DNA from 3 places in the Ochrobactrum quorumnocens genome. Region 1 is predicted to be linked to each of the others. Evidence: riboswitches for the same ligand, from Rfam matches in the RefSeq annotation. Region 1 holds a riboswitch; each other region holds the start of a gene.

Region 1 (4,215 bases):
ATCGAAATCACGTCGGCATCCATATGAGCAATGGCATCGATGATGTCATTGAACTCCGAATAGCACATGTGGGTATGGATCTGTGTTTGGTCGGCCACACCGCTTGAACACAGACGGAAGCTTTCGACAGCCCAATCGAGGTAGGTCGACCAGTCAGTGCGACGCAGCGGCAAGCCTTCGCGCAAGGCGGCCTCGTCGATCTGGATCATGGTGGCACCCGCATCTTCCAGATCGCTCACTTCGTCACGGATGGCGAGCGCGATCTGTCGGCAGGTTGCGGCGCGTGAAATGTCATCACGAACAAACGACCAGTTGAGGATCGTCACAGGCCCGGTCAACATGCCCTTCATAGGCTTATCCGTCAGTGACTGCGCGTATTTCCACCAGTCAACCGTCATCGGCTCAGGACGGGAAACGTCACCGAAAATGATCGGAGGGCGGACATAGCGCGAGCCATAGCTCTGCACCCAGGCGTATTTTGTGAAAGCGAAGCCCGAGAGCTGCTCGCCAAAATACTGAACCATGTCGTTACGCTCGAACTCGCCATGCACCAGTACATCGAGGCCGATTTCTTCCTGCCAGCGAATGGCGGCTTCAGTTTCGCGCTGGATGAAGCTCTCATACTGCGCATTGCTGATCTCACCTTTGTTGACCGCTGCGCGTGCTTTGCGCACTTCAGGGGTCTGCGGAAAAGAGCCGATCGTCGTGGTGGGGAAAGTGGGTAAGCCGAGCTTGTCGCTTTGAATTTTGCGTCGCTCGGTGAACACGCTGTTGCGCTTCTTTTGAGCTTCCGTGACAGCGGCAACGCGCTGTTCAACAGCCAGACTGTGGACCTTTGGCGATGTGCGGCGGGCTGCAATGGCCTCACTTGCGGCTTTCAGTTCTGCAAGAACCGTGCTTTTGCCTGACGAAAGCGCACGTCCGAGGATAGCAATCTCATCGATCTTTTGTGCTGCAAAAGCGAGCCAGTTTTTAAGTTCTGCATCGAGTCCGGTTTCCAGTTCAAGATCAATCGGTACATGCAGGAGCGAGCAGGATGGGGCAATTTCGATGCGTTCCAGCCCGTGCTTTTCAACGATGGGCAGAATGTGGTCGATGATGGCATTGAGATCGGCGCGCCAGATATTGCGGCCGTCAATCACACCGAGAGACAGATGCTGATCGGGGCGTGCTTTCGCTACAATGTCGTTAAGCTGATTTGCGCCGCGTACCAGATCGACGTGAAGACCTGCGACCGGCAAAGCCAATGCAGTGTCGAGATTGTGGCCCAGCTCACCGAAATAGGTCGCAAGCAGGATTTTTGCGTCGGAAGCTGTGGCAAGACGCTGGTAAGCAAGTTCAAATGCGGCCTGTTCATTTGGGGTGAGATCGAGAACCAGCGCTGGTTCGTCAATCTGCACCCAGTCGGCACCGGCATTTGCAAGTTCACGCAGCAACTCTTCATAAACCGGCAGCAGCTTTGGCAGCAAGGCTACAGGATTAAAGCCTTCAGCGGTGGATTTAGCCAGCTTCAGGAATGTAACCGGGCCAAGAATAACTGGACGTGTGTGGATACCCAGTGCCTTGGCTTCGAGGAAGTGTTCCACCGGCTTGCGGGCGACAAGCCTGAACTCCTGATCGTCGGTGAGTTCTGGCACCATGTAGTGATAATTGGTGTCGAACCACTTGGTCATTTCAAGCGCAGTCACACCATGACTATGTGCGTGCCCATTCTCACGCCCATGTTCTTGATTGCCACAACCGCAATCGTTGCTTGTTTTGCCTTCGCTGCCACGCGCCATGGCGAAATAGGTCTGGAGCGATACGTCGCCGCCGGACCAGCCGTAACGGGCAGGGATGGCGCCGACCATTACAGCTGTATCGAGCACATGATCGTAAAGGGAGAAGTCGTTGGATGGAATTTTCGTGATGCCGTGATCGCGCAGTTCGGCCCAATTGGCCGCGCGCAAAGCGCTGGCAATCGTGAGCAGTTCTGCTTCAGACGATTTACCCGCCCAGAAAGCTTCGAGTGCAAATTTCAGTTCGCGATGACGGCCGATGCGCGGCACACCAAGGGTGGCGGTAGCGACGGTGGTTTGTGACATGGCTATATATACCCCGATATAGATGGGGGCGCGGGTTTACAGACGTGCGCGAAAAGGCTGCTTTTGGCAACCAGACCTGCGACACTCCGGGACACCCCGCCCGTGGACGTTGTTTTGTCATGGCAGGTCTCCTGGCTCGCGGGTCAGCGCTTCGATCCGCCTTCCCGAAACTTTCGTTCCAGTGGCATGATGGATTTCAGCTCGCCGCTTACAGTTGCGGGGGCAGCACCGGTTTTGCAGGATTATCTTTATCCTCACGCATGACCTTATCCGAAAAGTCGATAGACTTTTCGAGGATCAACGCTCGCGCACCGGTTTCCCTCTTAGCTTCCGTCGCACAGGTTGACGGAAGAACCATAACGTTCATTAGTTTGTCGGAAGCTCTGAGTTGTGTCAATATCATATAAAGAAATGTTTATATGTTTATGACGTTGAAGTTCCTGCTGCCGATTTTTATTGGCCTAAAGATGGAGGTGGATGACTGGAAGATTAGATAGAGAATTAAAGAAAACTCTAATAACAACATATAATTAGGGGAGTAGGCATAGTTTTTGTAAGCGTGTGCAATCTCAATTGATATGGCTCCGATGAGTGACTCGTGCTAACGGTGCAAATATTGGGCTGGTTTCGTTGTCAGTTATCTAACTTAGATGTCTGATATCACTGATTAAAAAGAGTTGAATTGGGCCGAATCCTCATCGGCGATTGATCGTTTTCCGCCTTGAGGGGGGCAGGATATATTCTATGAGTTTCAGATATCCCTGGCAAAGACTGGCTTTGTTACCGCGTGTCGGTAAGCAGATCATACTTCTGCTGAGCGACTGCCTTTTGTTGTTGCTCAGTGCCTATCTCGCCTTTGTTATGCGTCTTGGCTTTGTTTTTATCCCAACGCAGACGCAGATTTTCCTGATCGCCATCGCTCCGGCTCTGGCTATTCCAGTCTTTGTTCGTTTTGGTCTTTATCGAGCGATTATTCGCTATCTCGCCGAACGGGCCATCTGGCCGATTTTTCAGGCAACGGCGATCGCGGCGCTCTTCTGGGTGGCGCTGGTCTTTCTTATGGAATCCTATGGCGGCTCTGGTTTGCCGCGTTCGGTTCCGCTGCTCTACTGGCTTTTGAGCACTGTCCTTGTTTCGGCGAGCCGCTTTGGTGCAAAATGGCTTCTACGCAGTGCTGAAACCAGCAAGGTCTATTCAAGTACCGCGCTGATTATTGGCGTGGGCGAACCCGGACGCCAACTGGCGACAGCACTGAGAAGCCATAGCGATACACATGTGATCGGTTTTGTGGACCCGACGGGCCAGCTCAGTGGAATGGATATTATCGGGCTTCGCGTCTATGATGTATCTCAGATCCCCAACCTGATCGAAAACTTTGGAATTAGTCAGGTCGTCATTTCTGAGCCGGAACTGGATCAGAAGCAGCGGCAGGAGTTTGCGCGTCTGCTTGGCCGTCTCCCCGTCAGTACGCGTATTCTGCCCCCAATCGCTGATCTGACTGCGGGCAAATATCTTGTCAGCGCTCTGCGCAATGTCGAGATTGACGATTTGCTTGGGCGCTCGCCTGTACCGCCAGATGTCGATCTCCTCCGTGAAGTTGTCGAAGGCCGACGCATCATGGTGACGGGCGCTGGCGGGTCGATAGGTAGTCAGCTTTGCCGCACAATTGCACAGTGGAATCCCAGCTGTATCGTGCTGTTTGAATCCAGTGAATTTGCACTTTATCAGATCGAGCGGCAGCTACGTCAGATGGCACCTTGTGTTGTCATTCCGGTGCTTGGCACAGTCGCAAACCAGCATTGCGTTGAAAAAGCAATTCAAACACACGCTGTTGATACGGTCTATCATTGCGCGGCCTATAAGCATGTGCCGCTTGTCGAACAAAACCCGCTGGTCGGTATCAGCAACAATGTGTTTGGAACGCTGAACGTTGCAGCGGCAGCGCTTGCGACCGATGTCGAACGGATGGTGCTGATTTCATCTGACAAGGCCGTACGGCCAACGAATGTCATGGGCGCGACAAAGCGCTGGGCGGAACTTGTCGTTTATTACTACGGAACACTCGCTGAAAAGGCGGGCCAACATAAGTCGTTCTATTCCGTTCGCTTCGGCAATGTTCTGGGCTCTAACG
Region 2 (4,215 bases), on a different replicon from region 1:
CGTCTGGCCAAGATCGATGGCCTCGTTGCCGTCGTTAATCGTACCTTTCTGGGCAAGTAAAAGATGCATGGATTAAGCGGCGTCTTTCACCGCTTCGGCAATTGCCACTTCATCAATGTCATGTAGACCGATGACGACGAGGCGCGTTTTGCGCTCCTCGCCAGCACCCCATGGGCGATCGAAATAATGTTCGATACGCGGACCAACCGCCTGCACAACCAAACGCATCGGCTTGCCCGGTACATCGACAAAGCCCTTAAGACGCAGAACATCGTGATCGGCGATGACAGTCTTTAGCTTTTCTGCAAAAGCCTTTGGATCGGCAACCGATCCGGCCTCAACAATAAAGCTCTCGAACTCATCGTGATCATGCTCATGACCATCAGCATGATGGATTTCATGATGCGATTTGCGATTGGCAATATCGTCTTCCGTGCCCACACCAAGACCGAGCAGTACATCGGCACCGAGCTTGCCGAAACTTGCAGGCACCATGTTGACGCGGCGCGATGAACGCTCTGCCACATCGGCTTTCACCTGATCAAGCTTAGCCGCATCGATAAGATCAGACTTATTTAGAACGATGAGGTCAGCCGCATGAATCTGGTCCTCAAAAAGTTCCTCTAAAGGGCTTTCATGATCAAGAGATTCGTCCGCCGCACGCTGCGCATCGACCTTGTCGTGATCGTCAGCAAAACGACCTTCGGCAACGGCTGCAGCATCAATCACAGTCACCACACCATCGACTGTAACCTGTGTCTTGATTTCCGGCCAGTTGAAGGCTGCGACCAACGGCTGCGGCAGGGCAAGACCCGAAGTTTCAATGACGATATGATCAGGACGATCTGCACGATCCAAAAGCTTGGTCATTGTTGGGATAAAATCGTCTGCCACGGTGCAGCAGATGCAGCCATTGTTCAGCTCAATGATATCTTCCTCGCGGCAAGTCTCGATGCCGCAACCTTTCAAAATACCGCCATCAACGCCCAGATCACCAAACTCATTGATAATGAGCGCAATCCGCTTGCCATTGGCATTTTCCAACAGGTTGCGGATCATCGTTGTCTTGCCAGAACCTAAGAATCCCGTGATCACGGTTGCCGGTATCTTCTGACCATGCATCGAATTATCCCTTCATTTTGAGCGGCAATCCTGCCGCCAGAAAATAAACTTCATCTGCCGCTGTAGCCACCGCCTGATGCAAAAAACCGACATGGTCGCGAAATTCCCGCGCCATACGATTTTCCGGCACAATGCCCAGCCCTACCTCATTGGAGACGAAAGCAACCGGGCCGGAAAGCTTTGGTAGTGTGGCAACGAGAACATCAGTTGCATTCGCGATGTCCTGCTCTGCCATCATCAGGTTGGTGATCCAGAGCGTCAGGCAATCAACCAGCACGAAGCGGTCATTACCTGTATGTTTTTCAAGAGCGCCCACAAGATCAAGCGGCTCTTCTTGCGTTTGCCATTGCGGACCGCGCCGGTCGCGATGCGTTACGATACGGCTTTCCATTTCAGAATCGAACGCACGTCCTGTCGCCAGATAAACAGGCTGAAGCCCGGACGTCTCGACCATTGTCTCCGCAAACGACGATTTTCCTGAGCGGGCTCCGCCAAGAACGAATGTGATTTTCGCATTTTCATTTCCGGGCGAAGCCATGTTTATCAGCCTTCGACTTCCGATTTTGCGTAAGTCTGAATGAACCAGCCAAGTGCCAGGCCGATTACCGCCCACATGAAGAGATTGGTCGCAAGAGACGCGACAGCATATTGCGAGGCAAGCAGCGATGGAATTGGCGAGGAAATATCTTCAGGATGCGGCGCGCCGTAAAGATGCGGCGCAACGATCAGAACCAGACCAAGGATCTTGGAAATGACCTCGCCGCGAAGAACCAGCAAATAAATGCCGACACCGCTCAGAACGACTGTTGAAAGCCACCAGAGCTGACGTTGCGCCAAATCTGCAGCAGGCATAGCCGGCAATTCCGGCGAAAGCCCAAGAGCTGGCAGAAATGCGATCGCAAAGAAACCGGCCATCCCCCAGAAAATGCCGTTTTGCGGCGTGATACGTCGGCCAAGCAGCAATGCAACACCGCCAAGCAACAGCGCAAAGCCTGCGCCCGCGACAAGATTGGCAAGAACCGTGTTGCCGAGACGGCCAAATGGCAGTTCGGCTCCAGCTTCTTCGCCTTCGCTGGCTGCAGGCGCAGCAGCAGCATGATCATGTGGCGCGGCAGCTTCCACATCACCATGGCTATGACCGCCACCGGCGTCTTCATAGGTTTCCGCCTGAATGATCAGCGGCACAGTCTTTAGATACATCGCAGGCGTGACCAAAAGCCCAGCCAAAAGGCCCGCAGCAAGCGTAGCCAACAAATAACGGATCAACATTTCATACCCTCAACAGCAATTTCGCTCAGATGGCCGTCCACCATCGAGCGTTTCAATGCACCAAATCGTACAAGCTTGATCGAGCAGCTTAGTGGCAGGGAAAGCCGTAGGAATGACGCGTGTCATGCGCCGAATCATGCAGCGTATCTGAATGCGCAAGACCGACGCCGTAGATCAGGAACGCGCCGAGCATAAGCGACACCACCGCCGTACCAAGACGAGCAGCAAGGGGTAGAGGGAGGGTAGTTGAAAGTGAATTTTCTTTACGCGCAGCCATGACAACCTCCGTGCAGGCAGCTGGGAAAACCTCCCATGGGGTACGGACACAATGTCCTTCACGCAGCAGGCAGGTCTCCTGGCTCACGGGTCGTAAGGAGTGAAGCACCTTCCCAGAAACCAGTCGATGGTTTCCAGTGGTTGCCGGTTGCCCGGCCTGCCTCATCCCTCTCCGTTCTACAGTCGCGGGGTCGGCTGCGATAAAGACGCCCGATATGGGTCCGTCCGTCGCATTCCCTTTTGGTATTGCCGAGATTCGTCCCGGCAAAAACCTATTGCGTAAAAGGACACTAGGCTTTCGCTATGACGGCGTCAATCGAGTGCGAACAGCCCATCGATATCGAGACACCGCTCCAATCCGTCGGCCAGCTCATCAAGTGCTGCTTCTATGCTCGCGCGATAGTTTATGCCCGAACCACTGACGCCGAGAGAAGCCAGAAACTGGTGTCTGTATGCATCGGCACCGAACACACCATGCAGATAAGTGCCCATGATCCGGCCATTCGCTGATACCGCTCCGTCATCATGGTCATCTATCCGGGCAAACGGTCGAATAATATCTGCGCTCCCCGTGCTGCTTATGCTGCGGCCTATATGGATTTCGTAACCTTCAAGGGCTGTATCAAAAAGCATCGAGCGAGCCGCGACATTGCGCACTACTTTTTCCGGCTCCATGACCGTCTCAACATCGAGCAATCCAAGCCCTTCAATCTCGCGAACCTGCCCTTCGATACCGTCAGGATCACTGATGCGGCTTCCAAGCATCTGAAATCCGCCACAAATACCAAGAACATACCCCCCGCGTCGCACATGAGCATGAAGATCATGCTCCCAACCGTTTTCTCGGAAGGCAATCAAATCGGCTATCGTGGACTTTGTTCCCGGCAGAACGACAAGGCCTGCGTCATTGGGCAAAGGCTGACCAGGCGGAACCATGACAACTTCAACCTGTGCTTCCGCCTTAAGTGGGTCAAGATCATCGAAGTTGGCGATACGCGGCAGCATTGGCACTGCTACTTTCAGCGCCTGGGCATCACCGCGCGTTGCCCGTTCCAGCACGACCGAATCTTCTGCTGGCAAACGCGACACTGCTTTGAGCCACGGGACAACGCCGAAAGAACGCCAACCGGTAAAGTCTGTGATCGCAGTCAAGCCATCATCGAACAGCGAAATATCACCGCGAAACTTATTGATGAGAAACCCACGCACCATCGCACGGTCTTCTTCTGACAAAATTGTGTGCGTGCCGACCAGTGAGGCAATCACCCCGCCCCGGTCAATGTCACCCACCAGCACTACCGGCACATTGGCTTGCGTCGCAAAGCCCATATTGGCGATGTCACCAGCGCGCAAATTGATCTCGGCAGGCGAACCGGCCCCTTCGATCAGCACAAGATCAGCACCGTCGCTGACCTTTGCGAAAGATTCCATCACCGCCGCCATTAGTTGCGGCTTCAACTGTTGATAATAGCGGCCGCGTGCCTCGCCCCGCACCCGCCCCTGAACAATCACCTGACTGCCCATATCGGTCTGCGGTTTCAAAAGAAC
Region 3 (4,215 bases), 180 kb from region 1:
TTCAATCGAGCTGGGGCTTGTCATGGAAGTAACAATCATAACAGGAGCATCTGACGGGATTGGAGCTGAGGCTGCGCGTCAGACCGCTATACGCGATGGCAGCAAGGCGGCACTGGTTCTGGCGGCGCGTAATGTCGATAAGTTGCAAGCGCTTGCTGGGGAACTTGATCAGTCGGGCTGCAGGGTTCTGGTGGTGCCGACTGACGTGACTGATCGCAAGGACTGCATTGCTCTGATAGAAAAGACCGCTGCCGTTTTCGGGCAAATTGATACGCTGATCGTCAATGCGGGCATGTCAGCTCACGCCAATTTTGCCGAGATCAAACCGGAAGACTTGCAGTGGATGCATGATCTGATGGAGCTCAATTACTGGGGCAGCATCTGGCCTATCCATGCAGCACTGCCATATCTAGCTAAAACCAAAGGACGCATCGTTGCTGTCTCCTCAGTTGCGGGGCTGATTGGGGTCCCTGGACGCTCAGCCTATAGCGGCACCAAGTTTGCACTTTCCGGGTTTTGTGAGGCGCTGCGATCGGAATTGGAACCGAGCGGCATATCGGTGACAATAATTTATCCCGGTGTGGTGAAAACCGACATCCGCAAGGTTGGTTATGGGGCAAGTGGCTCTGCTCTGGGTGTGAGCGGTGTTCGCGAAGACAATATGATGTCCGTCCAGCAGGCGGTCGAGTTGATGCTCGAGGGAATCAGTCGCCGCAAACGCGAGGTGTTGATGACGCGGCAGATGCGATTTGGTCGGTGGCTGAAGCTGATTGCACCACATCTTGTGGATCGGATGGCGTTGAAGGCTATAAAACCCGAGTTCCGGCCCAAGCCTATCAAACCGAGTGAGTGAAGCCTGATAGATATCCCTGCTATTCACAGGTGCCCCTCATTAAAGCCCATATTTAATTTTTTTGAACCGTCTATCCATTGACGACTTTTTAACTTCGGATACTATATCTTGTGTTCAAGGTTCTTGCGATTCGTGAGAATCAAAAAGCGAAGATGGGAATACGGTGCGTTGCATTCATGATGGATGTGGTTATGCCGTAGCTGCCCCCGCAACTGTAAGCGATGAGCTTTACGTCCATATGCCACTGGTTAAAACCGGGAAGGCGGACCAAAGCGGTGAGTCGTGAGCCAGGAGACCTGCCTTGAACGTGAACGTCCACGGGCGGGGTGTCCGGTTGGTGCGTAATAGAATGTGGCAGCGTTTTGCCATGTCTGTTGCTGCCCCCGAATATCCCCTCCAAAGCTTCGGGGTGACAAGCATGTCGAGTAATTTGAGACCAAACAGTTCCGGTCCGCCCTTTACGGGCTAGTACTTTTGGTTTGCCACTCGGGCGAGCCGCATTTCTCCAGTTTCCGAGTCTTTCTGCACGCATTCGATAATGCGTGAGCGTTATTTTGCGTCTTCATCCCAGTAAGTCGCAACCGATACAACCGATCCCCAGTGAGGAAAAAATGAACGTCACCGTCTATAGCAAGCCCGCCTGCGTCCAGTGCACCGCCACCACTCGCGCACTCGACCGTCAGGGCATTGAATATGATGTCATCGACATTTCCGCCAATGCCGATGCGTACGATCTCGTTCAGGGTCTCGGCTACCGTCAGGTGCCGGTTGTTGTTGTGGGTGAAACCCATTGGGCTGGTTTCCGTCCGGATATGATCAGCTCGCTCGCATAAAGCCCAATCGCTGTCGGGATTTCGCAATGGGCCAGATCGTATATTTTTCCAGTCGTTCAGAGAACACGCATCGTTTTGTGATGCGTCTGGGAATGCGCTCAAAACGCATTCCGCTGGAAAGCTATGAAGACGATGCTGGCTTGTTACGGGTGAATGAGCCGTTTGTGCTCGTAACCCCCACCTATGGCGGCGGCGGTGCGAAAGGCGCTGTTCCCAAGCCGGTCATTCGGTTTCTCAATGATGCCGATAACCGATCCCTCATTCGCGGTGTCATCGCCGCAGGAAACAGCAATTTCGGTGAAGCCTTCGGCCTCGCCGGTAAGATCATTTCTACCAAGTGTCAGGTTCCCTACCTCTATCGTTTCGAGCTTTTGGGAACTGACGAAGACCTTGGCAATGTTAGAGACGGGATGGAACGATTTTGGACACGGCAGACACAACCTTGACCCGTGAGCGCGAGACGGTCGCCTCATCGGAAAAGCAGGAGCCATCGGCGTCGGCAGCAAGCAAGGCAGCAAAGCTGCCTGAAACCGGGCTCGATTATCACGCGCTCAATGCGATGCTGAACCTTTATGACGATGAAGGCAAAATCCAGCTTGAACGCGACCGTCAGGCCGCGCAGCAGTATTTCCTTCAGCACGTCAACCAGAACACGGTGTTCTTTCACAATCTGCGTGAAAAACTCGATTATCTGGTCACCGAAGGCTATTACGAGCGCGAAGTGCTGGACCAGTATTCCTTCAATTTCGTGCGCGATCTCTTCGATCATGCCTATGACAAGAAGTTCCGCTTTCCGACTTTCCTTGGCGCGTTCAAATATTACACCAGCTACACGCTGAAGACCTTTGATGGTCAGCGCTATCTTGAGCGCTATGAAGACCGTGTCTGCATGGTTGCGCTTGCGCTTGCGCGCGGCAATGAACAACATGCGCGTGAAATGGTCGATGAAATCATTGCGGGCCGTTATCAGCCAGCGACGCCGACCTTTCTCAATGCAGGTAAAAAGCAGCGTGGCGAACTCGTCTCGTGCTTCCTTCTGCGTGTTGAAGATAACATGGAATCGATTGGCCGCTCGATCAACTCCGCCTTGCAGCTTTCAAAGCGCGGCGGCGGCGTGGCGCTGAGCCTTACCAATATCCGTGAAGCCGGTGCACCAATCAAGCAGATCCAGAACCAGTCGTCGGGCATCATCCCTGTAATGAAGCTGCTGGAAGACAGTTTCTCTTATGCAAACCAGCTTGGTGCACGTCAGGGTGCAGGCGCCGTTTATCTGAACGCGCATCACCCCGACATCATGCGCTTCCTCGACACCAAGCGCGAAAATGCGGATGAGAAAATCCGCATCAAGACGCTGTCGCTTGGCGTGGTAATCCCGGATATCACCTTTGAACTCGCCAAGAACGATGAGGATATGTATCTCTTCTCGCCGTATGACGTTGAACGCGTCTATGGCGTGCCGATGACGGAAATCTCCGTCACCGAAAAATATCGCGAAATGGTCAATGATGGCCGTATTCGCAAGAAGAAGATCAATGCACGTGACTTCTTCCAAGTTCTGGCGGAAATTCAGTTCGAGTCCGGCTATCCTTACATCATGTTCGAAGACACGGTGAACCGCGCCAACCCGATCGATGGCCGTATCACCATGAGCAATCTTTGCTCGGAAATTCTTCAGGTCAGTGAAGCCAGCGTCTTTAATGATGATCTGTCTTATGAATATCTGGGTAAGGATATTTCCTGCAATCTCGGCTCGCTCAATATCGCAGCAGCCATGGATAGCCCCGATTTTGGCAAGACGATTGAAACATCGATCCGCGCGCTGACGGCTGTTGCCGACATGAGCCACATCGGATCAGTTCCATCTATTGCACGCGGCAATGACGAGAGCCATGCCATTGGCCTTGGTCAGATGAACCTGCACGGCTATCTCGCTCGGGAGCGTATTTATTACGGTTCGGATGAAGGCGTCGATTTCACCAATATCTACTTTTATACGGTGGCTTATCACGCTATCCGAGCTTCTAACCGCCTTGCCATCGAACAGGGCAGCTCGTTCAAGGGCTTTGAGAAGTCAAAATACGCCTCTGGCGAATATTTCGACAAATATACCGATCAGGTCTGGGAGCCTGCGACCGACAAGGTGCGCCAACTCTTTGAAGATGCAGGTATTGCCATCCCGACGCAGGAAGATTGGCAGGAACTGAAGAAGGCCGTCATGGAAGGCGGACTTTATAACCAGAACCTGCAAGCCGTACCGCCGACAGGCTCGATCTCCTACATCAATCATTCGACCTCTTCGATCCATCCGATCGTTTCCAAGATCGAAATTCGTAAGGAAGGCAAGATTGGCCGCGTTTACTACCCGGCTGCTTTCATGACGAATGATAATCTGGAATATTATCAGGACGCATACGAGATCGGACCGGAAAAGATCATCGATACCTATGCTGCGGCTACCCAGCACGTCGATCAGGGCTTGTCGCTGACGCTGTTCTTCCGTGATACCGCCACCACGCGCGATATCAACAA

Evidence for each region. Region 1 has a riboswitch for cobalamin ahead of metE (5-methyltetrahydropteroyltriglutamate--homocysteine S-methyltransferase). Riboswitches for the same ligand answer to the same signal wherever they lie in the genome.
Region 2: it holds a riboswitch for cobalamin, as region 1 does, so the genes downstream of both, CES85_RS16215 (CbtB domain-containing protein) here and metE (5-methyltetrahydropteroyltriglutamate--homocysteine S-methyltransferase) in region 1, are expected to answer to the same signal.
Region 3: it holds a riboswitch for cobalamin, as region 1 does, so the genes downstream of both, nrdH (glutaredoxin-like protein NrdH) here and metE (5-methyltetrahydropteroyltriglutamate--homocysteine S-methyltransferase) in region 1, are expected to answer to the same signal.

What each region holds. Positions count from the first base shown of each region.
Region 1 is NZ_CP022603.1:1,477,378-1,481,592, forward strand. Features, by position in the region: gene metE (5-methyltetrahydropteroyltriglutamate--homocysteine S-methyltransferase) at 1-2,084, opposite strand, end outside; cobalamin riboswitch at 2,189-2,458, opposite strand; gene CES85_RS06980 (polysaccharide biosynthesis protein) at 2,829-4,215, shown strand, end outside.
Region 2 is NZ_CP022604.1:1,379,274-1,383,488, forward strand. Features, by position in the region: gene cobN (cobaltochelatase subunit CobN) at 1-69, opposite strand, end outside; gene cobW (cobalamin biosynthesis protein CobW) at 73-1,122, opposite strand; gene cobU (bifunctional adenosylcobinamide kinase/adenosylcobinamide-phosphate guanylyltransferase) at 1,127-1,660, opposite strand; gene CES85_RS16210 (CbtA family protein) at 1,666-2,391, opposite strand; gene CES85_RS16215 (CbtB domain-containing protein) at 2,480-2,668, opposite strand; cobalamin riboswitch at 2,720-2,958, opposite strand; gene CES85_RS16220 (cobyric acid synthase) at 2,980-4,215, opposite strand, start outside.
Region 3 is NZ_CP022603.1:1,297,870-1,302,084, reverse strand. Features, by position in the region: gene CES85_RS06140 (SDR family oxidoreductase) at 23-853, shown strand; cobalamin riboswitch at 954-1,171, shown strand; gene nrdH (glutaredoxin-like protein NrdH) at 1,465-1,686, shown strand; gene nrdI (class Ib ribonucleoside-diphosphate reductase assembly flavoprotein NrdI) at 1,713-2,132, shown strand; gene nrdE (class 1b ribonucleoside-diphosphate reductase subunit alpha) at 2,108-4,215, shown strand, end outside.